One region of the Pseudomonas sp. KT_2_4 genome, then DNA from elsewhere that is predicted to be linked to it. Evidence: predicted binding sites of a transcription regulator. Region 1 holds the regulator's gene; each other region holds the start of a gene.

Region 1 (9,792 bases):
CAAACGACGAACTGGGCGCCGCTGCGGCGGGCGCAGGCGTAGGGGCTGGCGCAGGTGTGCTGAACAGGCTGCGACGGTTACTGCGGGAAATGCTGTGCACCTTCTCGCACAGCATCTGCTTGACCTTGTCGGGGTTGCGCGAGATGTCTTCGAAATTCTTCGGCAAAAAGTCCACCGCGCCGGCATCCAAAGCGTCGAGGGTCACCCGCGCGCCTTCGTGAGTCAGCGAGGAAAACATCAATACCGGTGTAGGGCAGCGTTGCATGATGTGGCGCACGGCCGTGATGCCATCCATCATCGGCATCTCGTAGTCCATGGTGATCACGTCCGGCTTCAAGGCAATGGCTTGATCGATCGCCTCTTTGCCGTTGGTGGCCGTGCCGACCACCTGGATCGTTGGATCAGCGGAAAGAATTTCCGAGACGCGGCGGCGGAAGAAACCCGAATCGTCCACCACCAGGACCTTGACTGCCATAAACACTCCGTTAGGCGGGGCGGGCATGACCGCCCTGCCCCACCAGAATCAAATACGCCGTGCGGCGTAACGCTTGAGCATGCTCGGAACATCGAGAATCAGTGCGATGCGACCGTCACCGGTAATGGTTGCGCCCGACATGCCTGGGGTTCCCTGCAGCATCTTGCCCAAAGGCTTGATCACCACTTCTTCCTGGCCCACCAGTTGGTCGACCACAAAGCCGATGCGCTGGGTACCCACGGACAGAATCACCACATGACCTTCGCGTTGTTCTTCATGGGCGGCCGAGGCCACCAGCCAACGCTTGAGGTAGAACAGCGGCAACGCCTTGTCACGCACGATCACCACTTCCTGGCCGTCCACCACGTTAGTGCGCGACAGGTCGAGGTGGAAGATCTCGTTGACGTTGACCAGCGGGAAGGCGAACGCCTGGTTGCCCAGCATCACCATCAGGGTCGGCATGATCGCCAGGGTCAACGGCACCTTGATGACGATCTTGGAGCCCTGGCCCTTGGTCGAGTAGATATTGATCGAGCCGTTGAGCTGGCTGATCTTGGTCTTCACCACGTCCATGCCCACGCCACGCCCGGACACGTCGGAGATCTCGGTTTTGGTCGAAAAGCCCGGGGCAAAGATCAGGTTGTAGCACTCGGTGTCGGTCAGGCGGTCGGCGGCGTCCTTGTCCATCACGCCGCGCTTGACCGCGATATTGCGCAAGATGGTCGGGTCCATGCCTTTGCCGTCATCGGTGATCGACAGCAGGATGTGGTCGCCCTCTTGCTCCGCCGCCAAAATCACTTTGCCGTTGCGGGACTTGCCCGCAGCTTCGCGTTCTTCCGGAGTTTCTACGCCGTGGTCGACCGCGTTGCGCACCAAGTGGACCAGCGGGTCAGCCAGAGCCTCGACGAGGTTTTTGTCGAGGTCGGTTTCTTCGCCCACCAGTTCCAGGTTGATTTCTTTCTTGAGCTGGCGCGCCAGGTCACGAACCAGGCGCGGGAAACGGCCGAAGACTTTCTTGATCGGCTGCATCCGCGTTTTCATCACCGCGGTTTGCAGGTCGGCGGTGACCACGTCGAGGTTCGACACGGCCTTCTGCATGGCTTCGTCGCCGCTGTTCAGGCCCAGGCGCACTAGGCGGTTACGCACCAGCACCAGTTCGCCCACCATGTTCATGATGTCGTCCAGGCGCGCGGTATCCACACGCACGGTGGTTTCGGCTTCGCTGGCAGGTTTTTCCGCTGCCGCTGGGGCCGCTGCACGCGCAGGGGCCGGGGCGGCGGCAGGTGCTGGCTTGGCTGCCGGCGCAGGTTTGGCAGCAACCGGTGCCGCAGTGGCTGGTGCTGCAACCTGCGCGGCCGCGGCCGGGGCAACTTCGCTGAACTTGCCTTTGCCGTGCAGCTCGTCGAGCAAGGCTTCGAATTCGTGATCCGAGATCAACCCGTCACCGGCCGGTGCGGTACTGGCCGCTGGCGCAGCGGCGGCGGCAGTCGCTGCAACCTCGGGCAGGGCTTCGGCCACAAAGGTGCCTTTGCCATGCAGTTGGTCGAGCAGTGCCTCGAATTCGTCGTCGGTAATGTCAGTGCTGGTGTTGGCAGCGGGTGCTTCTGGCGTCGCCGCAGGAGGTGCCACGGCATCCGCCGCGAACTGGCCTTTGCCGTGCAACTGGTCGAGCAACGACTCGAACTCGGCGTCCGTAATGTCTTCACTGCTCGGCGTCGCGGCAGGCTGCACCGGCACTTCAGCTTCGGCCTTGACCGCGCTGAGGGAGTTGAGCAGTTGTTCGAACTCGCTGTCGGTCACGTCCGGCTCGGCTTGCGCCACCGGCTCCGGTGCGGCCTCGACCACCGGCGCAGCCGCGGTATCGGCAGGTTCGGCCAGGCGCGCCAGGGCGGCCAGCAGTTCCGGCGTGGCGGCAGTGATCGGTGCACGTTCACGCACTTGGCTGAACATGCCGTTGACCGCATCCAGTGCTTCGAGAATCACGTCCATCAGTTCCGAGTCGACGTGACGCTCACCCTTGCGCAGGATGTCGAAAACGTTCTCGGCGATGTGACAGCACTCCACCAGCTCATGGAGCTGGAGGAAGCCGGCGCCCCCTTTTACAGTGTGAAAACCGCGAAAAATTGCATTGAGCAGGTTCGCATCATCCGGTCGGCTTTCCAGCTCGACCAGTTGTTCGGACAGTTGCTCTAGAATTTCGCCGGCCTCTACAAGGAAATCCTGAAGGATTTCTTCATCGGCGCCGAAGCTCATGTGGGTGCTCCTTAGAAGCCTAAACTGGATAACAGGTCATCTACGTCATCCTGACCTGACACAACGTCTTCACGTTTATCGGCATGAATCTGCGGACCTTCACCCTTGGCGAGATGTTTTTGTGGATCTTTTTCAGAGAGGATCGCTTCACGGTCATGTTCGATGCCGGCAAAACGATCGACCTGGCCGGCCATCAGCACCAATTTGAGCAAGTTGCTTTCCACTTCGGTAACCAACTGGGTCACGCGCTTGATCACCTGGCCGGTGAGGTCCTGGTAATCCTGGGCCAGCAGGATGTCGTTGAGGTTGCTGGCCACCGTGCGGTTTTCCTGTTCGCTGCGCGACAGGAACCCGTCGACGCGACGCGCCAGTTCACGAAACTCTTCAGCGCCCACTTCGCGGCGCATGAAGCGGCCCCAGTCCTGGCTCAAGGCCTGGGCTTCGGTGGCCATGCCGTTGACCAGGGGCGTGGCGTTTTCCACCAGGTCCATGGTGCGGTTGGCCGCCGCCTCAGTCAGCCTGACCACATAGGACAGGCGCTCGGTGGCGTCGGTAATCTGGGAAATTTCTTCGGCCTGGGGCATGCGCGGGTCAATCTGGAAATTGACGATTGCGCTGTGCAGCTCGCGTGTGAGCTTGCCCACTTCCTGGTACAGGCCGCGGTCACGGGTCTGGTTAAGCTCATGGATCAACTGCACCGCATCGGCGAACTGGCCTTTTTCCAGGCTGTCGACCAACTGGTGAGCATGTTTTTTCAGGGTCGACTCAAAGTCGCCCTGTGACGTTTCGTTATGCTCCATAGCTCCCCCGCGATGGCATTAGCCGTGGATGCGTTCGAAGATTTTCTCGATCTTCTCTTTCAAGGCCAGTGCCGTGAATGGTTTGACCACATAACCGTTGACCCCGGCTTGGGCGGCTTCGATGATCTGTTCGCGCTTGGCTTCGGCGGTCACCATCAGCACAGGCAAGCTGCGCAGTTTTTCATCGGCGCGCACATGGCGCAGCAGGTCGATACCGGTCATGCCCGGCATGTTCCAGTCGGTTACCAGAAAGTCGATGCTCCCGCTGTTGAGGATCGGAATGGCCGTCAGGCCATCATCCGCCTCGACCGTGTTGGTGAACCCAAGGTCACGCAACAGGTTTTTAATGATCCGCCGCATCGTTGAGAAGTCATCAACGATGAGGATTTTCATGTTCTTGTCCAATTCGACCTCCAAGCAGTCTTAAACGCGCCCAGCACCTGGACGCGCCATTTCAATCAACAGGCGTTACACAAAAAGGACTGCCCAGGGCACCACGGCACACAGCCGCGAAACCTTGCGATCTCACGGCAGCGTCTGCAGTGCCCCCACACTGCCTGTCAGCGCGCGCGCCACTCGGCCAATCGGCCCCGCAAGCGGGCTGCGCACTGGCTATGCAACTGGCTGACACGCGATTCGCTGACCCCCAGTACCTCACCGATTTCCTTGAGGTTCAGCTCTTCGTCGTAGTACAGCGCCAGCACCAGCCGCTCACGCTCTGGCAAATTGGCGATTGCATCGGCCAACGCGCCCTGGAAACGTTCATCTTCCAGGTCGCGCGACGGCTCCGTATGCGCGCTCGCGCCGTCCTCGTGCAGCCCTTCGTGTTCGCCGTCCTGTAAAAGGTCGTCAAAACTGAACAGGCGGCTGCCCAAGGTATCGTTCAAAATCCCGTAATAATCGTCGAGACTCAATTGGAGTTCGGCCGCAACTTCATGATCTTTAGCGTCACGACCGGTTTTTGCTTCAATTGCTCGAATTGCATCACTGACCATGCGCGTATTGCGGTGTACCGAACGCGGCGCCCAATCGCCTTTACGCACCTCGTCGAGCATCGCGCCACGGATACGGATACCCGCATACGTTTCGAAACTGGCACCCTTGCTGGCGTCGTATTTGGTCGAGACTTCAAGCAGGCCGATCATGCCGGCCTGGATCAAGTCTTCAACCTGCACACTCGCGGGCAGGCGCGCCAACAGGTGATAGGCAATGCGCTTGACCAACGGCGCATAGCGCTCGATCAATTCGCCCTGGCTGTCACGTGCCGACTTTTTGTAAAGGTTGTAGCCGCTGGATGTCATAGCACCGGTCCTGCGCTCGTCTGATGCACCAAACGCTCGACGAAAAACTCCAGATGCCCCCGCGGGTTGGCGGGCAACGGCCAGGTATCGACCTTCTGGGCAATGGCCTTGAACGCCAGTGCGCATTTCGAACGAGGGAACGCTTCGTAGACCGCACGCTGCTTTTGCACGGCCTTGCGCACACACTCGTCATAGGGAACTGCGCCGACGTATTGTAAAGCCACATCGAGGAAGCGGTCCGTGACCTTGGTCAACTTGGCGAACAGGTTGCGCCCTTCCTGCGGGCTCTGGGCCATGTTGGCCAGCACGCGGAAGCGATTCATGCCGTAGTCACGGTTAAGCAGTTTGATCAGCGCGTAGGCATCGGTGATCGAGGTGGGCTCGTCGCACACCACCAACAGCACTTCCTGCGCTGCGCGCACAAAGCTGACCACCGACTCGCCGATCCCGGCGGCGGTGTCGATCACCAGCACGTCGAGGTTGTCGCCGATGTCGCTGAACGCCTGGATCAGCCCGGCATGCTGCGCGGGGCTCAGGTGCACCATGCTCTGGGTGCCCGAGGCCGCCGGCACGATGCGAATGCCACCAGGGCCCTGGAGCAGCACATCGCGCAGCTCGCAGCGGCCCTCGATCACATCGGCCAGGGTATGTTTGGGTGTCAGCCCCAGGAGAACGTCCACGTTCGCCAAGCCCAGGTCAGCATCCAGCAGCATGACGCGACGGCCAAGCTCTGCCAGGGCCAGGGACAAATTCACTGACACGTTAGTTTTCCCGACGCCACCTTTGCCGCCGGTCACCGCGATCACCTGTACGGGATGCATGCTGCCCATTTTATTTCTTTACCTTGTCTTGCTTAGACGCAGGCTACATGGCTTGGCCGCGTGAATCGCTTGCAGACCATCGATGTAGGTACATTTCACGGTGTTCATCCTGCCTCAACCCACCCGTTTAGCCGGGTGGTGGTAAAGGTCGGCGAACATATCGGCCATCGCTTCCTCGCTAGGCTCGTCTTGCATTTGCACACTCACGGCACGGCTGACCAACTGATGACGGCGCGGCAGATGCAGATCATCCGGGATCCGCGGCCCGTCGGTGAGGTAGGCAACCGGTAATTCATGGCTGATGGCCAGGCTCAATACCTCGCCCAGGCTCGCGGTTTCGTCGAGTTTGGTGAGGATGCAGCCGGCCAGGCCGCAACGCTTGTAGCTGTGATAGGCAGCGGTAAGAACCTGTTTCTGGCTGGTGGTTGCAAGCACCAGGTAATTTTTCGACTTGATGCCACGCCCGGCCAGGCTTTCGAGCTGCATGCGCAGCGCTGGATCACTGGCTTGCAGGCCGGCGGTATCGATCAGCACCACGCGCTTGCGCAGCAACGGCTCGAGGGCATTGGCCAGGGACTGGCCCGGGTCGACATGGGTCACCGGCACGTTGAGAATGCGGCCCAGGGTCTTGAGCTGCTCCTGGGCGCCGATGCGGTAGCTGTCCATGCTCACCAACGCGATATTCTGTGCGCCGTACTTAAGCACATAACGGGCGGCCAGCTTGGCCAGGGTGGTGGTCTTGCCCATGCCGGCGGGGCCGACCATGGCGATCACACCGCCCTCTTCCAGGGGTTCGATTTCCGGCGTGGCGATCATGCGCGCCAGATGCGCCAGCAACATGCGCCAGGCCTGACGAGGTTCTTCGACTTCGGCGGTCAAGGCCAGCAGGTCGCGGGACAACGGGCCGGACAAGCCGATGCGTTGCAAGCGGCGCCACAGGTTGGCTTGCTGGGGCTTGCTGCCTTGCAACTGAGTCCAGGCCAACGAGCCCAGCTGCACTTCGAGCAATTCACGCAGGCCATTGAGTTCAAAGCGCATCGAGTCGATCACACGCTGGTCAACTGCGGCGGCCGGGGCAGGCGCTGCAGGACGCGGCGGTTCGACAAAGGTGGGCTCAACCAGCGGCTCGGCGGCGGTCAGCGGCAGGCCGGCGAATAATTGGCGATTGGTGCTGGCATCGCTGTCACCGCGCATGCTCAGTTCAGCCTGGGCCGACACAATGCGCGAGGCGGTCTTGCGCAGCTCGTCTTCGAGTTCCATGTTCGGCACGCGCGGGGCCAGCGCCTGGGGCGTGTAATCCAGGGCAGCCGTCAGCTCGACACCGCCGGCAATCCGACGGTTACCGATAATCGCGGCATCGGCGCCCAGCTCATCGCGGACCAACTTCATGGCCTGACGCATATCGGCGGCGAAAAAACGCTTAACTTGCATAACCCACTACCTCAGCCATTGGGCCCAACTGTCGCGACGATAGTCACTTGCTTATTGTCAGGAATTTCCTGGTAAGCCAACACGTGCAAATTCGGTACAGCCAGGCGTCCAAACCGCGACAACATCGCGCGAACCGGGCCGGCCACCAGCAGGATCACCGGGTTGCCCTGCATTTCCTGGCGCTGTGCGGCGTCGATCAACGAACGCTGCAGCTTTTCAGCCATGCTTGGCTCCAGTAAAACGCCCTCTTCCTGGCCTTGCCCTGCCTTCTGAATACTATTGAGCAATATTTGTTCCAACCTGGGCTCCAAGGTGATCACAGGCAGCTCGGACTCAGTCCCTACAATGCTTTGCACGATTGCGCGGGACACGCCGACACGCACCGCCGCCACCAGAGCGGCAGTATCTTGACTCTTGGCGGCATTGTTGGCGATGGCCTCGGCAATGCTGCGAATGTCGCGCACAGGCACCTGTTCGGCCAACAGCGCTTGCAACACCTTGAGCAACTGCGACAACGACAGCACGCCAGGCACCAGCTCTTCGGCCAGTTTTGGCGACGATTTGGCCAGCAAGCCCATCAATTGCTGGACTTCCTCGTGGCCGATCAGCTCGTGGGAGTGCTTGTAGAGAATCTGGTTGAGGTGCGTGGCGACCACGGTGCTGGCATCCACCACGGTGTAACCGAGGGACTGCGCCTGGCTGCGCTGGCTGACTTCGATCCACACCGCTTCCAGGCCGAAAGCCGGATCTTTGGCGGTGATGCCGTTGAGCGTACCGAACACTTGGCCGGGGTTGATCGCCAGTTCGCGGTCCGGGTAGATCTCGGCTTCGGCCAGGATCACCCCCATCAGGGTCAGGCGATAGGCGCTGGGGGCCAGGTCGAGGTTGTCACGGATATGCACAGTGGGCATCAGGAAGCCCAAGTCCTGCGACAGCTTCTTGCGCACGCCCTTGATTCGCGCCAGCAGTTGCCCACCCTGGTTGCGGTCGACCAGCGGGATCAGGCGGTAGCCGACTTCCAGGCCGATCATGTCGATGGGCGTGACGTCGTCCCAGCCCAGTTCCTTGGTTTCCTGGGCACGGGCCGGGGATGGCAGCAGATCCTGTTGACGGGCAATCTCCTGCTCGGCCTGGACCTTGACCTGGTTCTGCTTCTTCCAGAACAGGTACGCCGCGCCACCCGCCAGGGCCGCCATGCTCAGGAACGAGAAGTGCGGCATGCCCGGCACGATACCCATGATCGCCATAATGCCCGCCGCCACGGCCAGGGCCTTGGGCGAAGCGAACATCTGCCGGCTGATCTGCTTGCCCATGTCTTCGGAGCCCGAAGCACGGGTAACCATGATGGCCGCCGCTGTGGATAACAACAGTGATGGCAATTGCGCCACTAAACCGTCACCAATGGTCAGCAAGGCGTACACCTTGCCGGCATCGCCGAAGGTCATGCCGTGCTGGAAGATACCGACCGCCATGCCGCCGATCAGGTTGATAAACAGAATCAACAGGCCAGCGATGGCGTCACCGCGCACAAATTTGCTGGCGCCGTCCATGGAGCCGTAGAACTCGGCTTCCTGAGCAACTTCGGCCCGGCGCGACTTGGCTTGGTTCTGGTCGATCAAGCCGGCGTTGAGGTCGGCGTCGATGGCCATCTGCTTGCCGGGCATGGCGTCGAGGGTAAACCGCGCGCTCACCTCGGAAATCCGCCCGGCGCCCTTGGTCACCACCACAAAGTTGATGATCATCAGGATCGCGAACACCACGATACCGACCACGTAGTTACCGCCGATCACCACCTCACCGAAGGCCTGGATCACCTTACCGGCAGCGGCATGACCGTCCTGGCCGTGGAGCATCACCACCCGCGTGGAGGCGACGTTCAATGCCAGACGTAGCAGGGTCGCCACCAGCAGAATCGTCGGGAACACCGCGAAATCCAGCGGCCGCAAGGCGTACACGCACACCAGCAAGACCACGACAGACAGGGCAATGTTGAAGGTAAAGAACACGTCGAGCAGGAACGGCGGCATCGGCAACATCATCATTGCCAGCATCACCAGCAACAACAACGGCACACCCAGATTGCCCCGCGACAGGTCAGTCAGGGTGCCACGGGCCGTGTTGAGCATTTGAGAGCGATCTACCACCGGTATTCCTCGGGTCCTTGAAGCAAAGTTTTGACGCTGGAGGGCGACTTGGAGGCGGGGTTGCAAGAAGCCTTCCAACTTTGGTTTTGGGATGATTCTCGAGTGCTAGCCGATTCAAGTGTGGGAGCTGGCTTGCCTGCGATTGCGGTGTGTCAGCCACTGAGATATTGGCTGTAAATCAGCTATCGCAGGCCAGCCAGCTCCCACATTTGGATTTGTGTGCACCTTGGATATCGAGGAAATTTCCGATAAGGATTTGGGGTTGCCCCTAGGAAACTCGCTCTCTAGTCTCCGTACACCGCTGCAAACGCAGCGGACGGGCGTCGCGGCCCGGATTACCTAGGAGCAAAAGCACCCTCTCCCTTTCTAAAAGGAGCTTCACAGTGATCAAACACGCCTCAAATTCCCCCACCCGGCTGTTTACCGTAGCCGACGGCATCAGCAGCGAAGACCTGCTGGTCAACCTCAGTGAAACACTTGCTTCGGCCAATGCGCTGAGCTGCGACTTGGCCTTTGACCTGGAAGGTTCGAAACGAGAGGAATTGCTCGGCGTTGCGCAGTTGATTG
Region 2 (9,792 bases), 1.4 Mb from region 1:
CACCGTGATGCTTGGCTTGCAGAACGAGCGCGAATGGGCGGCGTTCTGCGACAAAGTGCTGCTCACCCCGGCGCTGGCCATGGACGAACGCTTCAGCGCCAATTTCAAGCGCTCGGCCAACCGCGAGGTGCTGCGCCAGATCATCGTGGAGCGCTTTGCCCAACTGGGCGTCGAGGCGGTGATCCAGCGCCTGGAAGACGCGCAAATTGCCAGCGCCCGGGTCAACGATATGCAAGGCGTGTGGGACCACCCGCAACTCAAGGCCCGCGACAGCTGGCGCGACGTCGACAGCCCGGCGGGGCCGTTGCCGTCGCTGCTGCCACCGGCCCGTAACGCCGCGTTTACCCCGCGCATGGACGGCGTGCCAGCGCTGGGGCAACACAGCCAAGGCATCCTCGATCAGCTGGGTTACTCCGTTGAGGCCATTAACAGCCTGCGCGAGCGCGGCGTTATCTAATCAGGAATCAAGTGATGCCAAAGCCTTTAGTACGTTCTGCGCTGTTTGTGCCGGGCAGCCGCCCGGAGCGGTTTGCCAAGGCCCTGGCCAGCGGCGCCGACGCAGTTATTGTGGATTTTGAAGACGCGGTGGAAGAACCGCTCAAGCGTCAGGCCCGGGATAATCTGGGGGCATTCCTGTGCGCCCATCCCGAGGCCCAGGTGTGGGTGCGCATCAACGCGCCGCAACATGCCGAACATTTTGAGGACGTGGCCTTCTGCAAGGCCCATGCAAATGTCGCCGGGGTATTGCTGCCCAAGGTCGAAAGCGCGGCCCAGGTGGCTGTGGTGGCCGCTACCGGCAAGGCTATCTGGCCGATTATCGAAAGCGCACGCGGTTTGCTGGCACTGGCGCAGATTGCCCAGGCGCCCCAGGTAGAGCGCCTGTCGTTCGGTGGCTTGGACCTGGCGCTGGACCTGAACCTGAGCAGTCACTCCCGTGCCGCCGAATTGGCCCTCGACCAGGCGCGCCTGGCGTTGATCGTGCATTCGCGCGCCGCGGGCCTGGCGGCGCCGCTGGACGGCGTGCACCCGGCCATCGACGACCCCGAAGGCCTGCACCGCTCGATCCGGCACGCTTATGAAATGGGCTTTGCCGGGGCATTGTGCATTCACCCCAAGCAAGTCGCGGTGATCCATGCCGCGCTGGCGCCGAGCGCTGAAGAGCTGGCCTGGGCCAGGCGGGTGGTGGAGGCGGGTGCTGATGGGGCAGGGGCTTATCAGATTGATGGGCAGATGGTGGATGCGCCGGTACTGCTGCGCGCGCAACGGCTGCTGGCCGCGCAACTGTAACTGACAAAACCGGGAACAAAGTGTGGGAGCTGGCTTGCCTGCGATAGCGGTAGAACAGTCAATGTCTGTGTTGCCTGACACACCGCTATCGCAGGCAAGCCAGCTCCCACACTGGGCGCGTTCGGCCAGGCCGAACGCAGGTATCTAAAATTCGAAATTCACGACACGCGTTACATCAGGCACCTTGCCTTAAACACAACAATAAGAAGGTGATTCCCATGCTCAAGCTTTCCCGGGCGCTGCTGTGCGCCGCCACCTTGTTTACCGCTGGCCTGGCCCAGGCGGCAGACCCGATTGTGATCAAGTTCGCCCATGTGGTGGCCGAAAACACCCCCAAAGGCCAGGGCGCGCTGCTGTTCAAAAAACTTGCTGAAGAGCGCCTGCCCGGCAAGGTCAAGGTCGAGGTGTACCCGAACTCGTCGCTGTTTGGCGATGGCAAGGAAATGGAAGCATTGCTGTTGGGTGACGTGCAAATGCTGGCGCCGTCCCTGGCCAAATTCGAGCACTACACCAAGCAAGTGCAGATCTACGACCTGCCGTTCCTGTTCAACGACCTGGCCGCCGTCGACCGTTTCCAGGCCGCTCAGGGCAAGCAACTGCTGACCTCGATGCAGGATAAGAACATCCTCGGCCTGGCCTATTGGCACAACGGCCTCAAGCAACTCTCCGCCAACAAGGCCCTGCATGAACCCAAGGACGCCCGTGGCCTGAAGTTCCGCGTGCAGGCTTCCAGTGTGCTCGAAGAACAGTTCAAGGCGATCCGCGCCAACCCGCGCAAGATGAGCTTTGCCGAGGTTTACCAGGGCCTGCAGACCGGTACCGTGAATGGCACCGAGAACACCTGGTCGAACTATGAAAGCCAGAAGGTCAATGAAGTGCAGAAGTACTTCACCGAGTCCAACCATGGCCTGATCGACTACATGGTGATCACCAACGCGAAGTTCTGGAATGGCCTGGCGCCGGATGTGCGCAGCACCCTGGAGCAGATCATGGCCGAGGTCACCGTGGAGGTGAACAAGCAGGCCGAAGCGCTGAACCAGTCGGCCAAGCAGAAGATCGTCGACGCCAAGACCAGCGAAATCATCGAACTGACCCCCGAGCAACGTGCGCTGTGGCGCGAAGCCATGCGCCCGGTGTGGCAGAAGTTCGAGGGCGAGATTGGGGCTGACCTGATCAAGGCGGCGGACGCTTCAAACCAGTAAACCTCTGTGGGAGCGGGCTTGCCCGCGACTGATCGTTCCCACGCTCCGCGTGGTAATGCATCCCGTGACGCTCCGCGTCGCCTTACGCACGGCGTGATACAGGACGTGGAACGTCCGGGGCGGCATTACCACGCGGAGCGTGGGAACGATCTACAGGTTGACCTGGTTTTTACCTATCTCTGCCTCGTGAGGTTTTGCCATGCAAACGCTAAGGCGCGTCTGGGAGCACCTGGAGGAAGGCTTCATTGCTTTCCTGCTGGCCGCCATGACCCTGGTGACATTCGTCTACGTCATGCTCAACAACGTCTACACCCTGTTTTTTGCCCTGGCCGACAAATGGGCCTGGAGCAGCGCCTTCTTCAATGCCCTGGGCGACGGCACCATGGCCTGGGCCCAAGAGATGACCTGGAGTGTGGCGCTGACCAAGGCCATGTTCGGCTGGTTGATTTTCTTCGGCATTTCCTACGGCGTGCGCACCGCTGGCCACCTGGGCGTGGACGCGCTGGTGCGGCTGACCCGGCGCCCGGTGCAACGCCTGCTCGGCATGCTCGCCTGCCTGTGCTGCCTGGCCTATGCCGGGCTGTTCATGGTGGCCAGCTACAAGTGGGTGAGTGCGGTGATGACCGCGCATATCGGCGCCGAAGACCTCGACCAGTTCGGCATCGATGTCGGCGACATCGTGGTGATCGTGCCCATTGGCTTTGCCTTGGTCTTGATCCGCTACCTGGAAATTTTCTACCGCATCTTTACCCACCGCCAGGTCGGGTTGGGCCTGGCCGACGAGGCCGGCGAGGCCAGCAAGTTGGCCGGCAGCCATGAGGAGCGTCACTGATGGCCGTGCTCTGTCTGTTTCTCCTGTTGTTCGTGTTCATGTTTCTGGGCGTGCCAATTGCGATTGCCCTGGGGTTGTCCGGTGCGGTGTCGATCCTGATGTTCAGCCAGGACTCTGTGAGTTCCCTGGCGATCAAACTGTTTGAAACCAGCGATGCCTACACCTTCCTGGCGATTCCGTTTTTCCTGTTGTCCGGTGCCTTCATGACCACCGGCGGCGTGGCCCAGCGGCTGATCGACTTTGCCAACGCCTGTGTCGGGCATATCCGCGGTGGCCTGGCGATTGCGGCGGTGCTGGCGTGCATGCTATTTGCAGCGCTGTCCGGGTCGTCACCGGCCACGGTGGCAGCGGTGGGTTCGATTGCCGTGGCGGGCATGGTGCGTTCCGGTTACCCCAAGGAGTTTGGGGCGGGCATCATCTGCAACGCCGGGACCTTGGGCATTCTGATTCCGCCGTCGATCGTGATGGTGGTGTATTCGGCGGCGACCGAAACCTCAGTAGGCAAATTGTTCATGGCCGGGGTGATTCCGGGCTTGCTGCTGGGCCTGATGTTGATGGTCGCGATCTACATCGTCGCCCGTATCAAGAAGCTGCCGGCGCAACCCCGGGCGACATTCCGTGAGTGGCTGAGTTGTGCACGCCGAGCGTTCTGGGGGCTGTTGCTGCTGGTGATCATCCTCGGCGGCATTTACAGCGGCATGTTCACCCCGACCGAAGCGGCGGCAGTGGCAGCCGTGTATTCAGCATTCGTCGCGCTGTTCGTCTACAAGGACATGAAGCTGCGCGACTGCCCCAAGGTGCTGCTGGAGTCGGGGCGCTTGTCGATCATGCTGATGTTCATCATCGCCAACGCCATGCTGTTTGCCCACGTGCTGACCACCGAACAGATCCCCCAGCAAATTACCGCGTGGGTAATCTCGGAAGGGCTGACGCCGATTGGCTTTTTGATCATGGTCAACGTGGTGCTGCTGATTGCCGGCAGCTTTATGGAGCCTTCGGCCATTGTGCTGATCCTGGCGCCGATCTTTTTCCCGATTGCGATGAAGCTCGGGATTGACCCGATTCATCTGGGGATTGTGATGGTGGTGAACATGGAAATCGGCCTGGTGCACCCGCCGGTGGGGCTGAACCTGTTCGTGACCTCGGCGGTGACGGGGCTGACTCTAGGGCAGACCATTCGCGCCGCGATGCCGTGGCTGATGATTCTGTTGGTGTTCCTGATCATGGTCACCTACCTGCCGTTCATTTCCCTCGCGCTGCCGCAGTGGCTGGGGATGTGAGGCCGCTAGACGGTGGGAGAGGGCAGCCCTCCCACCGCTGAGGGATGTCAAACCTTGAACTGACGCAAAAGCCCATCAAGCTGTTCACTCAAGCCACGCAACTGTGCACTCGCCACGCTCGATTGCTCCGCTGCCAGCGCGGTGCTGTGGGACAGCCCGGCCGCTTGGGTGACGTTCTGGTTGATGTCTTCCACCACATGGGCCTGCTGCAGGGTGGCGCTGGCAATCGAGGCGTTCAGGCCGTTGAGGTTGTGCAGCGCCTGGCCGATGGCGGTGAGGCTTGCGCCCGCCTGGCCGGCTTGTTCAATGGTCAGTTGCGAGGCGCTGTGGCTGTCGCTGATGACCTTGACCGCCGCTTCGGAGTGGCCTTGCAGGCGCTCGATCATCACCTGGATCTCGGCGGTGGATTTCTGCGTGCGCTGGGCCAGCAGGCGCACCTCATCGGCGACCACCGCAAACCCGCGGCCTTGCTCGCCCGCACGGGCGGCTTCGATGGCGGCGTTGAGGGCGAGCAGGTTGGTCTGGTCGGCGATGGAGCGGATCACCTCCAGTACCCCGCCGATCTGCGTGCTCTCGCTGGAGAGCGTGCGGATCACCTCCACGGCCTGGCTGATAGTGGTGGAGAGCTGGTCGATCTGCTGCAAGCTGCCGTCGATATTGACCTGGCCCTGCTGTGCCTGGGCCTGTGCATCGCGCATTTCGCTGGCGGCGTGCTCGGCATTCTTCGCTACGTCCTGCACGCCGTAGGTGACTTCGTTGATGGCGGTGGCCACCAGTTCCATCTGCTGGGACTGCTGCTGGCTGCGGTCGTGGGCCTGGCTGGCGTTGTGGCCCAGCTCGCTGGACGACTGGCCCAGCGCGTTCGCGCACACCTGCAACTGGCCGACCACCTGGCGCAGCTTGGCGGTGAAGCTATTGAAGTGCTGGGCCAGTTGCGTCAATTCGTCACGGCCGTGGGTATCGAGGCTGTGGGTCAGGTCACTTTCGCCACTGGCAATATTGCCCATGGCATTCACCGCGGCCTGCAACGGCTGCACGATGCTGCGGGCAATCAGCACCACCAGCACGGCCATCATCAGCGCAATGCCCAGGCCAATGGCCGAGGCTTTCCACACCTGGCCCCTGAATTCGGCCTGCACATCGTCCACGTAGACCCCGGAGCCGATAATCCAGCCCCAGGGTTCGAACAGTTGGATGTACGAGGTTTTCTCTACCGGCGCTTCGGCGCCGGGCTTCGGCCAGCGGTAGTTGACGATGCCGGCGCCCTTGGCCTTGGCCAGGTTCACGAATTCGTTGAACACGGCGAAACCGTCCGGGTCGCGAATCGCCGAAAGGTTCTGGCCGTCGAGCTTGGGGTTGGCCGCGTGCATGATCATCACGGGGGTGAGGTCGTTGATCCAGAAGTAGTCATCGTGGTCATAACGCAGCCCGCGCACCGCGCTCAGGGCCTGTTGTTGCGCGGCGTCGCGGGTCAGTACGCCGGTTTTTTCCAGGCTCTGGTAATAGCTGAGTACGCCACTGGCGGTCTGCACCACGTGCTGGGTTTGCTGGCGCTTGGCCTGGTAGAGGTCGCCGTGGATCTGGTTGAGCATTAACAGCCCCAAGGCCAGCAGCATCAACACGGCGACTATCAGGATCAGCCAAAGGCGGCGGCTGATCGACATGCTGCGCAAACTGTTCATCGTCCTGTCACTCCCTGCTCTTTATAATTGTGGTGCTGCTTCGAGATTTCCGGCGTGTCTGATAGGCTTTCGGCCCGGAATCGAAAAACCTGAGTACTGCCTGATTTTTCACGGAATTTTTGCAGACCGGCGTTGAGAATCAACTGCGGGCGCTTGTGTGCGCTCGTCGTCAGTGAACTTAAAAAAGACTAAGAGGCATGCCACGCGCATGACCTTTGGAGACAGCATGGATTTTTGGACCGCCATACAGGCATTGATTCTCGGCATCGTCGAGGGGCTTACGGAGTTCTTGCCGATCTCCAGTACTGGCCACCAGATCATCGTCGCCGACCTGATCAATTTTGGCGGCGAGCGTTTCGAAGCCTTCAACATCATCATCCAGCTGGGCGCGATCCTGGCGGTAGTCTGGGAGTTTCGGCGCAAGATCTTTGACGTGGTCATCGGCCTGCCGACCCAGCCCAAGGCCCGGCGCTTTACCGTCAACCTGATCATCGCCGTGTTGCCGGCGGTGGTATTGGGGGTGATTTTTGCCGACCTGATCAAGCACTACCTGTTTAACCCGATCACTGTAGCGACTGCCCTGGTAGTGGGTGGCGTGATCATGTTGTGGGCCGAGCGCCGCCAACATGCAGTGCGGGCTGAAACCGTCGACGACATCACCTGGAAAGACGCCCTCAAGGTCGGCCTGGCCCAGTGCCTGGCGATGATCCCGGGCACTTCGCGCTCCGGTGCAACGATCATCGGCGGCCTGTTGTTCGGCCTGTCGCGCAAGACGGCCACCGAATTTTCATTCTTCCTGGCCATGCCGACCATGGTTGGGGCGGCGGTGTACTCGGGTTACAAGTACCGCGATCTGTTCCAGCCGGCGGATTTTCCAGTGTTCGCCATTGGTTTTGTCACCTCGTTCATCTTCGCGATGATTGCGGTCAAGGGGTTGCTCAAATTCATCGCCAGCCACAGCTACGCGGTGTTTGCCTGGTACCGGATTGCCTTTGGCCTGGTCATCCTGGCGACCTGGCAGTTCGGCTGGATCGACTGGACTGCGGTCAAGCCATGACTATCCAGCACCCACGCCTGAAGGCGCTGATCTTTGTACTGCTGTGTGCCGCGCCGCTGCTGGGCTCGGCCTTGCTGTGGTATCGCGGCGAAACGGCGATTCCGTTGATGGCCTACGGCGTGGTCAGCGTGGTGGCGTTCTTTCTTTATTGGAGCGACAAGCGCAAGGCGCAGACCGAAGGCTGGCGCACCCCGGAAAACATCCTGCATGCGGTGGAGCTGGCGGGCGGTTGGCCGGGGGCGTTGATCGCCCAGCAGGTGTTCCGGCACAAGACGCGCAAAGTGTCTTACCAGGTGCTGTTCTGGGTGATTGTGCTGTTGCACCAGGTGTTCTGGCTGGACCAGCTGTTTCTTGGCGGCACCTTGCTGTCAATCCTCTAGCCGCAAGCCAATCTGTGTGCGCTTGGGCAGCTTGCTCACCACCAACTGGTGGGAGCGCTGCAACAAGCCACGCAGTTCCTCTGCGCCCAAAGGGTAGGGCGTGTTCATGATGACCCACTGCGCCCTCGCCAGGTAAGGCGCCGGGTGAATGCCCGGGCGGTCGACGTGACCCAGGAACAGTTCTTTGTCGACCTTGAAGGCCAGCGACTCACCGCGCAGGTTCTGCAAGGCGAACATCTTGTTGCCAGCAATCGAGAACACCCGCACGCCGCCCCATTTATAGTCTTCCCGTGCGCCTGGCAGGCTCAGGCAAAAACGTGCGACTTGTTCTTCCGTCATGCTCATAACAGCCGATCTCCACAGCCTTTGAAGCCTTCTTCCAGGTAGTCGATCCAGGCCCGGATGGCCGGCAGCACGCCGCGCCGGTGCGGGTAGACCGCTTGCAGCCAGCCGCCTGGTAATGACCATTGCGGCAGCAGTTGCACCAGGCGGCCGCTGGCCAGTTCTTCTTCGCAGTACATCATTGGCAGCACCGTAAAGCCCACGCCCATCATTGCGCTGGCCTTGCGCACGATAAAGTCTTCGATGCCCAGGCGCGCCTCCATCACTAGCTCGTGCATGTTGCCCTGAGGGTCGATGATGCGTTGGTGCACCATTCGGTCCGCCTCGAGTGCGCCAAGGATTGGCAACTGCTTGAGGTCTTCCAGGGTTTCGACCCGCCGCTCACGCATGAAAACGGGGCTGGCCACCAGCACGGTATGCGCCTGGCGCAGGCGTTTGGTGACCAGTAACGGGTCTTCGTCGCCCAGTTCGCGTACGCGCAGCGCTACATCAATGCCTTCGGCTACCAGGTCGACGCGGCGATTCACCAGGGTCATGTCCAACTGCACCAACGGGTGCGCGGCCAGAAAACCGGCTACCAGCTCTGGCAGAATTTGCTGGGCCAGCCCCACCGGGCAACTGACTCGCAGCCGCCCACGCGGCTCGCTGGACATGCTGGCTACGGCCTCGTCGGCCATTTCCGCCTCCAACAGCATGGCTTGGCAGTGGCGCAAGTAGCGCTCGCCCACGGCGGTGAGCGTCAGTTGCCGGGTGGTGCGTTGCAGCAGGCGTGCACCCAGGCGGTCTTCCAGCTCGGCAATGCGCCGCGACAGCCTGGATTTGGGAATCCCGAGTAGCCGGCCAGCCGCAGCAAAACCGCCGGCTTCGACGACTTTGGCGAAATAGTAGAGGTCGTTGAGGTCTTGCATGGTGGGCCTATTGTCCTGTCAGTGGGACAAACTATCGCATTTCAGGTGGCTTATCGACCATTGGTTTCATGCGTAGCATCACTACCATCTGATCGCCACTGTCGATCCCACCTCGGAGATCCATCATGAAACTCTTGCACATCGATTCCAGCATCCTCGGCGACAACTCGGCCTCCCGTCAGCTCAGCGCCGGTGTGGTCAAGGCATGGCAAGCCGCCCAACCGGGCGTGGAAGTGACTTACCGTGACCTCGCCAGCGAAGGCATCAACCATTTCTCCGGCGCTACCCTGGGCGCATTGGGCACTGCCGCTGAACTGCGTGATGCGGCGCAAAAGCACGAGGCTGAACTGAGTGCATCGTCGCTGGCTGAGTTCCTCGCCGCCGATGCCGTGGTCGTCGGTGCGCCGATGTACAATTTCACCATCCCCACCCAGTTGAAAGCCTGGATCGACCGCATCGCGGTAGCCGGCCAGACCTTCCGCTACACCGAAGCCGGCCCTGAAGGCCTGTGCGGCAACAAGAAAGTCATTATTGTTTCCACCGCCGGTGGCCTGCATGCCGACCAGGCCTCGGGCGCTGCCCACGAAGGCTACTTGAAGCTGCTGTTCGGTTTCCTGGGCATCACCGACATCGAGATCGTGCGCGCTGAAGGCCTGGCCTACGGTGACGAAGTTCGCAGCAAAGCCATGAGCGACGCCAACGTGCGCATCAACGAGCAACTGTTCGCCGCTGCGTAAGGCTTATGTAAATGTGCCCTGTCCTCGGTTTCATTCTGAAACCGAGCGCCTAAACTCTGTATTCTGATCGCCTGAACGCGAGCGG
Region 3 (9,792 bases), 1.9 Mb from region 1:
GCTGGACTATGAATCCCTCAAAGAGGTCAACCCGGAGCTGATTTACTGTTCCATCACGGGGTTTGGTCAGACGGGCCCCTATGCGATGCGTGCCGGCTACGATTTCATGATCCAGGGTCTGGGCGGGCTCATGAGCCTGACCGGGCGGCCTGAAGGGGATGAAGGTGCCGGGCCGGTAAAGGTTGGCGTAGCCTTGACCGACATCTTGACCGGACTTTATTCGACCGTCGCGATCCTGGCTGCGCTAGCTCATCGCGACCACGATGGTGGTGGGCAACATATCGACATGGCGTTGCTGGATGTGCAGGTGGCATGCCTGGCGAATCAGGCGATGAATTACCTGACAACCGGGGCGCCGCCCAAGCGCCTGGGGAATGCTCACCCTAATATCGTGCCTTATCAGGATTTTCCTACGGCCGATGGAGATTTCATCCTCACCGTAGGCAATGACGGGCAGTTCCGTAAATTCGCTGAAGTCGCTGGGCAACCGCAATGGGCGGATGACGTGCGTTTCGCCACCAATCGCGCACGGGTAGCTAATCGTGCGGAGCTGATTCCTTTGATTCGCCAGGCGACGGTCTTCAAGACGACCGCTGAGTGGGTGTCGCAGCTGGAGCAAGTGGGCGTGCCGTGTGGGCCCATCAATGATCTGGCGCAGGTGTTCTCCGATCCTCAGGTCCAGGCGCGGGGTTTGGCGATTGAGTTGCCTCACGCATTGGCGGGGACGGTGCCCCAGGTTGCGAGCCCGATACGCTTATCCAAGACGCCTGTGGAGTACCGGAGTGCGCCTCCTCTATTGGGGGAGCATACGCTTGAGGTGCTGCAGGGGGTTTTGGGGTTGGGAGCTGCTCATGTGGCCGCACTGAAGGAGGCGGGCGTTATTTGAACTTCCCTTCTATATAGACGCGCAGTGGATGCCGGCTGTTTTTTAACCGAAGCTAACTTATTGATAGAAAAGCAAAATTAAGAGTTGACGGCGAATTATATCTGTCTATAATTCGCCCCACTTCCGGCGCAGTCGAAACGGAAAACTCCTTGGTAAACAATGAGTTACGCAGTTCTCGGCAGCAAGTTGCTTCAGTTCATCGAAGCCAAAAGGAAGTTGAAAAAGAGGTGTTGACAGCAGCGTGTAACGCTGTAGAATTCGCCTCCCGCTTACGAGAGATCGCAAGCGCAAGTGGTTGAAGTTGTTGAAGAAATCTTCGAAAACTTCTGAAAATAACCACTTGACAGCAAATGAGGCTGCTGTAGAATGCGCGCCTCGGTTGAGACGAAAGATCTTAACCAACCGCTCTTTAACAACTGAATCAAGCAATTCGTGTGGGTGCTTGTGGAGTCAGACTGATAGTCAACAAGATTATCAGCATCACAAGTTACTCCGCGAGAAATCAAAGATGTAACCAACGATTGCTGAGCCAAGTTTAGGGTTTCTTAAAAACCCAAAGATGTTTGAACTGAAGAGTTTGATCATGGCTCAGATTGAACGCTGGCGGCAGGCCTAACACATGCAAGTCGAGCGGTAGAGAGAAGCTTGCTTCTCTTGAGAGCGGCGGACGGGTGAGTAATGCCTAGGAATCTGCCTGGTAGTGGGGGATAACGTTCGGAAACGGACGCTAATACCGCATACGTCCTACGGGAGAAAGCAGGGGACCTTCGGGCCTTGCGCTATCAGATGAGCCTAGGTCGGATTAGCTAGTTGGTGAGGTAATGGCTCACCAAGGCGACGATCCGTAACTGGTCTGAGAGGATGATCAGTCACACTGGAACTGAGACACGGTCCAGACTCCTACGGGAGGCAGCAGTGGGGAATATTGGACAATGGGCGAAAGCCTGATCCAGCCATGCCGCGTGTGTGAAGAAGGTCTTCGGATTGTAAAGCACTTTAAGTTGGGAGGAAGGGTTGTAGATTAATACTCTGCAATTTTGACGTTACCGACAGAATAAGCACCGGCTAACTCTGTGCCAGCAGCCGCGGTAATACAGAGGGTGCAAGCGTTAATCGGAATTACTGGGCGTAAAGCGCGCGTAGGTGGTTTGTTAAGTTGGATGTGAAATCCCCGGGCTCAACCTGGGAACTGCATTCAAAACTGACTGACTAGAGTATGGTAGAGGGTGGTGGAATTTCCTGTGTAGCGGTGAAATGCGTAGATATAGGAAGGAACACCAGTGGCGAAGGCGACCACCTGGACTAATACTGACACTGAGGTGCGAAAGCGTGGGGAGCAAACAGGATTAGATACCCTGGTAGTCCACGCCGTAAACGATGTCAACTAGCCGTTGGAAGCCTTGAGCTTTTAGTGGCGCAGCTAACGCATTAAGTTGACCGCCTGGGGAGTACGGCCGCAAGGTTAAAACTCAAATGAATTGACGGGGGCCCGCACAAGCGGTGGAGCATGTGGTTTAATTCGAAGCAACGCGAAGAACCTTACCAGGCCTTGACATCCAATGAACTTTCTAGAGATAGATTGGTGCCTTCGGGAACATTGAGACAGGTGCTGCATGGCTGTCGTCAGCTCGTGTCGTGAGATGTTGGGTTAAGTCCCGTAACGAGCGCAACCCTTGTCCTTAGTTACCAGCACGTTATGGTGGGCACTCTAAGGAGACTGCCGGTGACAAACCGGAGGAAGGTGGGGATGACGTCAAGTCATCATGGCCCTTACGGCCTGGGCTACACACGTGCTACAATGGTCGGTACAGAGGGTTGCCAAGCCGCGAGGTGGAGCTAATCCCATAAAACCGATCGTAGTCCGGATCGCAGTCTGCAACTCGACTGCGTGAAGTCGGAATCGCTAGTAATCGCGAATCAGAATGTCGCGGTGAATACGTTCCCGGGCCTTGTACACACCGCCCGTCACACCATGGGAGTGGGTTGCACCAGAAGTAGCTAGTCTAACCTTCGGGAGGACGGTTACCACGGTGTGATTCATGACTGGGGTGAAGTCGTAACAAGGTAGCCGTAGGGGAACCTGCGGCTGGATCACCTCCTTAATCGACGACATCAGCTGCTCCATAAGTTCCCACACGAATTGCTTGATTCATTGAAGAAGACGAAAAGAAGCAGCCCGAAATTGGGTCTGTAGCTCAGTTGGTTAGAGCGCACCCCTGATAAGGGTGAGGTCGGCAGTTCGAATCTGCCCAGACCCACCAATTTTGTGTGGGAAACGCCTGTAGAAATACGGGGCCATAGCTCAGCTGGGAGAGCGCCTGCCTTGCACGCAGGAGGTCAACGGTTCGATCCCGTTTGGCTCCACCACTACTGCTTCTGTTTGTATAAAGCTTAGAAATGAGCATTCCATCGTTGTGATGGTGAATGTTGATTTCTAGTCTTTGACTAGTTCGTTCTTTAAAAATTTGGGTATGTGATAGAAAGATAGACTGAACGTTACTTTCACTGGTAACGGATCAGGCTAAGGTAAAATTTGTGAGTTCTCTTAATTGAGAAATTCGAATTTTCGGCGAATGTCGTCTTCACAGTATAACCAGATTGCTTGGGGTTATATGGTCAAGTGAAGAAGCGCATACGGTGGATGCCTTGGCAGTCAGAGGCGATGAAAGACGTGGTAGCCTGCGAAAAGCTTCGGGGAGTCGGCAAACAGACTTTGATCCGGAGATGTCTGAATGGGGGAACCCAGCCATCATAAGATGGTTATCTTGTACTGAATACATAGGTGCAAGAAGCGAACCAGGGGAACTGAAACATCTAAGTACCCTGAGGAAAAGAAATCAACCGAGATTCCCTTAGTAGTGGCGAGCGAACGGGGACTAGCCCTTAAGTGGCTTTGAGATTAGCGGAACGCTCTGGAAAGTGCGGCCATAGTGGGTGATAGCCCTGTACGCGAAAATCTCTTAGTCATGAAATCGAGTAGGACGGAGCACGAGAAACTTTGTCTGAATATGGGGGGACCATCCTCCAAGGCTAAATACTACTGACTGACCGATAGTGAACTAGTACCGTGAGGGAAAGGCGAAAAGAACCCCGGAGAGGGGAGTGAAATAGATCCTGAAACCGTATGCGTACAAGCAGTGGGAGCCCACTTTGTTGGGTGACTGCGTACCTTTTGTATAATGGGTCAGCGACTTATTTTCAGTGGCGAGCTTAACCGAATAGGGGAGGCGTAGCGAAAGCGAGTCTTAATAGGGCGTCTAGTCGCTGGGAATAGACCCGAAACCGGGCGATCTATCCATGGGCAGGTTGAAGGTTGGGTAACACTAACTGGAGGACCGAACCGACTACCGTTGAAAAGTTAGCGGATGACCTGTGGATCGGAGTGAAAGGCTAATCAAGCTCGGAGATAGCTGGTTCTCCTCGAAAGCTATTTAGGTAGCGCCTCATGTATCACTGTAGGGGGTAGAGCACTGTTTCGGCTAGGGGGTCATCCCGACTTACCAAACCGATGCAAACTCCGAATACCTACAAGTGCCGAGCATGGGAGACACACGGCGGGTGCTAACGTCCGTCGTGAAAAGGGAAACAACCCAGACCGTCAGCTAAGGTCCCAAAGTTATGGTTAAGTGGGAAACGATGTGGGAAGGCTTAGACAGCTAGGAGGTTGGCTTAGAAGCAGCCACCCTTTAAAGAAAGCGTAATAGCTCACTAGTCGAGTCGGCCTGCGCGGAAGATGTAACGGGGCTCAAACCATACACCGAAGCTACGGGTATCACGTAAGTGATGCGGTAGAGGAGCGTTCTGTAAGCCTGTGAAGGTGAGTTGAGAAGCTTGCTGGAGGTATCAGAAGTGCGAATGCTGACATGAGTAACGATAATGGGTGTGAAAAACACCCACGCCGAAAGACCAAGGTTTCCTGCGCAACGTTAATCGACGCAGGGTTAGTCGGTCCCTAAGGCGAGGCTGAAAAGCGTAGTCGATGGAAAACAGGTTAATATTCCTGTACTTCTGGTTATTGCGATGGAGGGACGGAGAAGGCTAGGCCAGCTTGGCGTTGGTTGTCCAAGTTTAAGGTGGTAGGCTGGAATCTTAGGTAAATCCGGGATTCTAAGGCCGAGAGCTGATGACGAGTTACCTTTCAGGTAACGAAGTGGTTGATGCCATGCTTCCAAGAAAAGCTTCTAAGCTTCAGGTAACCAGGAACCGTACCCCAAACCGACACAGGTGGTTGGGTAGAGAATACCAAGGCGCTTGAGAGAACTCGGGTGAAGGAACTAGGCAAAATGGCACCGTAACTTCGGGAGAAGGTGCGCCGGTGAGGGTGAAGGACTTGCTCCGTAAGCTCATGCCGGTCGAAGATACCAGGCCGCTGCGACTGTTTATTAAAAACACAGCACTCTGCAAACACGAAAGTGGACGTATAGGGTGTGACGCCTGCCCGGTGCCGGAAGGTTAATTGATGGGGTTAGCTAACGCGAAGCTCTTGATCGAAGCCCCGGTAAACGGCGGCCGTAACTATAACGGTCCTAAGGTAGCGAAATTCCTTGTCGGGTAAGTTCCGACCTGCACGAATGGCGTAACGATGGCGGCGCTGTCTCCACCCGAGACTCAGTGAAATTGAAATCGCTGTGAAGATGCAGTGTATCCGCGGCTAGACGGAAAGACCCCGTGAACCTTTACTATAGCTTTGCACTGGACTTTGAATTTGCTTGTGTAGGATAGGTGGGAGGCTTTGAAGCGTGGACGCCAGTCTGCGTGGAGCCATCCTTGAAATACCACCCTGGCAACTTTGAGGTTCTAACTCAGGTCCGTTATCCGGATCGAGGACAGTGTATGGTGGGTAGTTTGACTGGGGCGGTCTCCTCCTAAAGAGTAACGGAGGAGTACGAAGGTGCGCTCAGACCGGTCGGAAATCGGTCGTAGAGTATAAAGGCAAAAGCGCGCTTGACTGCGAGACAGACACGTCGAGCAGGTACGAAAGTAGGTCTTAGTGATCCGGTGGTTCTGTATGGAAGGGCCATCGCTCAACGGATAAAAGGTACTCCGGGGATAACAGGCTGATACCGCCCAAGAGTTCATATCGACGGCGGTGTTTGGCACCTCGATGTCGGCTCATCACATCCTGGGGCTGAAGCCGGTCCCAAGGGTATGGCTGTTCGCCATTTAAAGTGGTACGCGAGCTGGGTTTAGAACGTCGTGAGACAGTTCGGTCCCTATCTGCCGTGGACGTTTGAGATTTGAGAGGGGCTGCTCCTAGTACGAGAGGACCGGAGTGGACGAACCTCTGGTGTTCCGGTTGTCACGCCAGTGGCATTGCCGGGTAGCTATGTTCGGAATAGATAACCGCTGAAAGCATCTAAGCGGGAAACTAGCCTCAAGATGAGATCTCACTGGAACCTTGAGTTCCCTGAAGGGCCGTCGAAGACTACGACGTTGATAGGTTGGGTGTGTAAGCGCTGTGAGGCGTTGAGCTAACCAATACTAATTGCCCGTGAGGCTTGACCATATAACACCCAAGCAATTTGCGAACTCGAGAGAGACCAGATTGCGGTGTGTGAAGACGCAATGAACCGAAAGTTCGACGCTCACAAAACACCACGATCTATCACATACCCAATTTGCTGAAGCGAGGCCAGCTGGCCACGACTCAGTACCCGAATTTCTTGACGACCATAGAGCATTGGAACCACCTGATCCCATCCCGAACTCAGCAGTGAAACGATGCATCGCCGATGGTAGTGTGGGGTTTCCCCATGTGAGAGTAGGTCATCGTCAAGATTAAATTCCGAAACCCCTGTTTGCTAACGCAAACAGGGGTTTTGTTTATGTAGAAGCTCATGAATTTCACCGGCACGTTGCCAACACAACGGTCTGGTACACAGAATTTCTTGACGACCATAGAGCATTGGAACCACCTGATCCCATCCCGAACTCAGCAGTGAAACGATGCATCGCCGATGGTAGTGTGGGGTTTCCCCATGTGAGAGTAGGTCATCGTCAAGATTGAATTCCAAAACCCCTGTCTGCTAACGCAGACAGGGGTTTTGTCGTTTAGGGTAGCCATCACAGCGAATCTGCCTTATCCATACCGCCTGTCGGTTTCCTACGCTAAAAGAAGATGCTTCTCACAAATTTCTAAGATTTGTCGAAGTTTGGCCGAAAGCCTGACGAGCCATGCGTGCACCGAAATAGAGCGACCGCAGAGTCCGCCTATCCCGTTACATGGAATGTTCCACTCGGCACGCTCACCCCCCTTTGGCAAAAGAAGTCGATGAAATGAATCTCAAGTTCAGTCATAAAATTCTGTTGGCCGCGTCAGGCGTCGTGGTTTTAGCCTTCGCGCTATTTACGCTCTACAACGACTACCTGCAGCGCAGTACCATCAGGCAAAACCTGACATCGTCCATCCAGCAATCCGGCGAGCTGACCGCCAGCAGTGTGCAGAACTGGCTCAGTGGTCGCATCCTGGTCCTCGAGAATCTGGCGCAGAACGTTGCCCACCAAGGCAGTGCGGCCGACCTTCCTGGTTTGGTCGATCAGCCAGCATTCACCACCAATTTCCAGTTCACCTATGTAGGTCAAACCAACGGGGTATTCACCCAGCGCCCTGACGCGAAGATGCCTGACGACTATGACCCTCGTCAGCGCCCTTGGTACAAGCAAGCAGTAGTCGCGGACAAAACCATGCTTACTCCGCCTTATATGGCGGCTGTGGGCGGTCAGATCGTGACAATTGCCATGCCGGTGAAAAAGAACGGCGAGTTATTGGGTGTTGTCGGTGGTGACCTGAGCCTGCAGACACTGGTGAAGATCATCAACTCAGTAGACTTCGGTGGTATCGGCCATGCGTTCCTGGTCAGCGGTGATGGCCAGGTCATCGTCAGTCCAGACCAGGACCAGGTGATGAAGAACCTCAAGGACATCTACCCTGGCACCCATGTGCGCATTGAGAAGCTCAATCAGGACGTTGTCCTCAACGGTCAGGATCGCATCCTTTCCTTCACGCCTATCAGCGGCTTGCCTGGCGCTGACTGGTACATCGGCCTTTCGATCGACAAAGAAAAAGCCTATGCCCCGCTGGGCAAGTTCCGTACTTCGGCCTTGATTGCGATGTTGATTGCCGTTGTCGCCATTGCGGTGCTCCTGAGCCTGTTGATTCAAGTACTGTTGCGCCCGCTGACCACCATGGGCGTGGCCATGCAGGACATTGCCCAAGGCGAAGGTGATTTGACCCGACGTCTGGACGTGACCAGCAAAGACGAGTTCGGCGAGGTCGGCAGCGCATTCAATCAGTTCGTCGAGCGAATCCACGCGTCGATTTCCGAAGTGTCTTCGGCAACGCGCCAGGTGCACGATTTGTCCCAGCGTGTGATGGCTTCATCTAATGCGTCGATCATCGGTTCTGACGAACAGAGCGCGCGTACCAACAGCGTGGCCGCAGCCATCAACGAACTAGGGGCTGCCACCCAGGAAATCGCGCGCAACGCCGCGGATGCGTCCCAGCACGCCAGTGGTGCCAGCGAACAAGCTGACGATGGTCGTAAAGTGGTGGAGCAAACCATCCAGGCGATGTCTGAGTTGTCGCAGAAGATCAGCCTGTCCTGCACTCAGATTGAAACCCTTAATGCCAGTACCGACAACATCGGGCACATCCTGGATGTGATCAAAGGTATTTCCCAACAAACCAACTTGCTCGCCCTCAACGCGGCGATCGAAGCGGCCCGTGCTGGTGAAGCCGGGCGTGGTTTTGCCGTGGTGGCGGATGAAGTGCGTAATTTGGCGCACCGTACCCAGGAGTCGGCAGAGGAAATTCACAAGATGATCACTTCGCTGCAAGTGGGCTCGCGTGAAGCTGTGACCACCATGAACGCCAGCCAGGCTTCCAGCGAAGAAAGTGTCGAAGTCGCCAACCAGGCAGGTGAGCGTCTGGTCAGCGTGACGCAACGTATCGTTGAGATCGACGGCATGAACCAATCCGTCGCGGCCGCCACCGAAGAGCAGACCGCAGTGGTTGAAACCCTCAACGTCGATATCAACCAGATCAACTTGCTAAACCAGCAGGGTGTGGCCAACCTCAACGAGACGCTCAAGGACTGCGATGCGCTGTCCCAGCAGGCCAGCCGACTGAAGCAATTGGTCGATAGCTTCAAGATCTGATCCTGACCGCATCGGAGCGAGGCCTCTCGCTCCGATCGCTTGGCCTCACGTCCAGGGTGCTATTCAGAGGAAGTTGATAGCGCTCAGGTAGTCGCAGCCTTTGCGTAACAGCGCCTGGCTCTTGGGTGGATAGCACATCCCCATTTTTTCCAAGCCCCACCGGGCATTGTCGTAACGGATCATCGATGTATCACCGATGTCTTCGCCCAGTCCGTCCAGGTAAAAGCCCAGCACCCCGAACAGTGCGTTATCGCGACTTACGTTGCGCAACGCCCGTTGCCAGTGTTCAACGCTGACTCGGTCAAAAACGTGCCCAGCCTCGCTGAAGGCGTCGAGGTACTGGTCCCAACTCAAGGGCAGCGGGTTGTGCAGGTTGAACACATGTCGCCCAGGGTCAAAGTGAGCGCTGTGGAAGGCGATGAAACGCGCCAGGAAGTCCACCGGCATCAGGTCGAAATTGGCGTCCAGTCGGGGGACCATCCCTAATTGCAGAGACCCCTTGAGCATCAACATCAAGCGGTTTTTCTGTGGCTGGCAAACGCCGTTCTGGCTGTTGAAGCTGATATTTCCCGGCCGATGAATATTGACCCAGGCCCCTTGCTCAACTGCCCGTCCTAATAGCCGCTCGGCTACCCACTTGGAGAGGTTGTAGCCATTTTTCACATAGAGCGGCAGTGCGCGTCGGGCAGGCGCTTCAAGCACGTACCCGTCGACGTCTACGCTGCTGCAGGCTGACAGCGTCGAGATGA

The links. The regulator FliA, encoded in region 1, starts transcription of late flagellar genes. The targets are predictions, from matches to a motif close to CTAAAGTTTNNNNNNNNNNNGCCGNTAA.
Region 2: the regulator FliA is predicted to act here: its motif matches at 6,350-6,377, upstream of AB9N64_RS02480 (methyl-accepting chemotaxis protein).
Region 3: the regulator FliA is predicted to act here: its motif matches at 7,022-7,049, upstream of AB9N64_RS18295 (methyl-accepting chemotaxis protein).

The regions. Positions count from the first base shown of each region.
Region 1 is NZ_CP166962.1:1,993,059-2,002,850, forward strand. Features, by position in the region: gene AB9N64_RS09110 (chemotaxis response regulator protein-glutamate methylesterase) at 1-475, opposite strand, end outside; gene AB9N64_RS09115 (chemotaxis protein CheA) at 524-2,728, opposite strand; gene AB9N64_RS09120 (protein phosphatase CheZ) at 2,740-3,528, opposite strand; gene AB9N64_RS09125 (chemotaxis response regulator CheY) at 3,547-3,921, opposite strand; gene fliA (RNA polymerase sigma factor FliA) at 4,089-4,829, opposite strand; gene fleN (flagellar synthesis regulator FleN) at 4,826-5,659, opposite strand; gene flhF (flagellar biosynthesis protein FlhF) at 5,765-7,081, opposite strand; gene flhA (flagellar biosynthesis protein FlhA) at 7,093-9,207, opposite strand; gene AB9N64_RS09150 (DUF6124 family protein) at 9,609-9,792, shown strand, end outside.
Region 2 is NZ_CP166962.1:554,386-564,177, forward strand. Features, by position in the region: gene AB9N64_RS02455 (CaiB/BaiF CoA-transferase family protein) at 1-457, shown strand, start outside; gene AB9N64_RS02460 (CoA ester lyase) at 472-1,287, shown strand; gene dctP (C4-dicarboxylate TRAP substrate-binding protein DctP) at 1,506-2,489, shown strand; gene AB9N64_RS02470 (TRAP transporter small permease) at 2,689-3,321, shown strand; gene dctM (C4-dicarboxylate TRAP transporter large permease protein DctM) at 3,321-4,601, shown strand; gene AB9N64_RS02480 (methyl-accepting chemotaxis protein) at 4,649-6,283, opposite strand; gene AB9N64_RS02485 (undecaprenyl-diphosphate phosphatase) at 6,510-7,340, shown strand; gene AB9N64_RS02490 (DUF1294 domain-containing protein) at 7,337-7,720, shown strand; gene AB9N64_RS02495 (MmcQ/YjbR family DNA-binding protein) at 7,709-8,065, opposite strand; gene AB9N64_RS02500 (LysR substrate-binding domain-containing protein) at 8,062-8,970, opposite strand; gene AB9N64_RS02505 (FMN-dependent NADH-azoreductase) at 9,096-9,707, shown strand.
Region 3 is NZ_CP166962.1:3,935,045-3,944,836, forward strand. Features, by position in the region: gene AB9N64_RS18260 (CaiB/BaiF CoA-transferase family protein) at 1-886, shown strand, start outside; rRNA gene AB9N64_RS18265 (16S ribosomal RNA) at 1,452-2,988, shown strand; tRNA gene AB9N64_RS18270 (tRNA-Ile) at 3,071-3,147, shown strand; tRNA gene AB9N64_RS18275 (tRNA-Ala) at 3,178-3,253, shown strand; rRNA gene AB9N64_RS18280 (23S ribosomal RNA) at 3,501-6,392, shown strand; rRNA gene rrf (5S ribosomal RNA) at 6,549-6,664, shown strand; rRNA gene rrf (5S ribosomal RNA) at 6,774-6,889, shown strand; gene AB9N64_RS18295 (methyl-accepting chemotaxis protein) at 7,163-9,043, shown strand; gene AB9N64_RS18300 (amino acid adenylation domain-containing protein) at 9,107-9,792, opposite strand, start outside.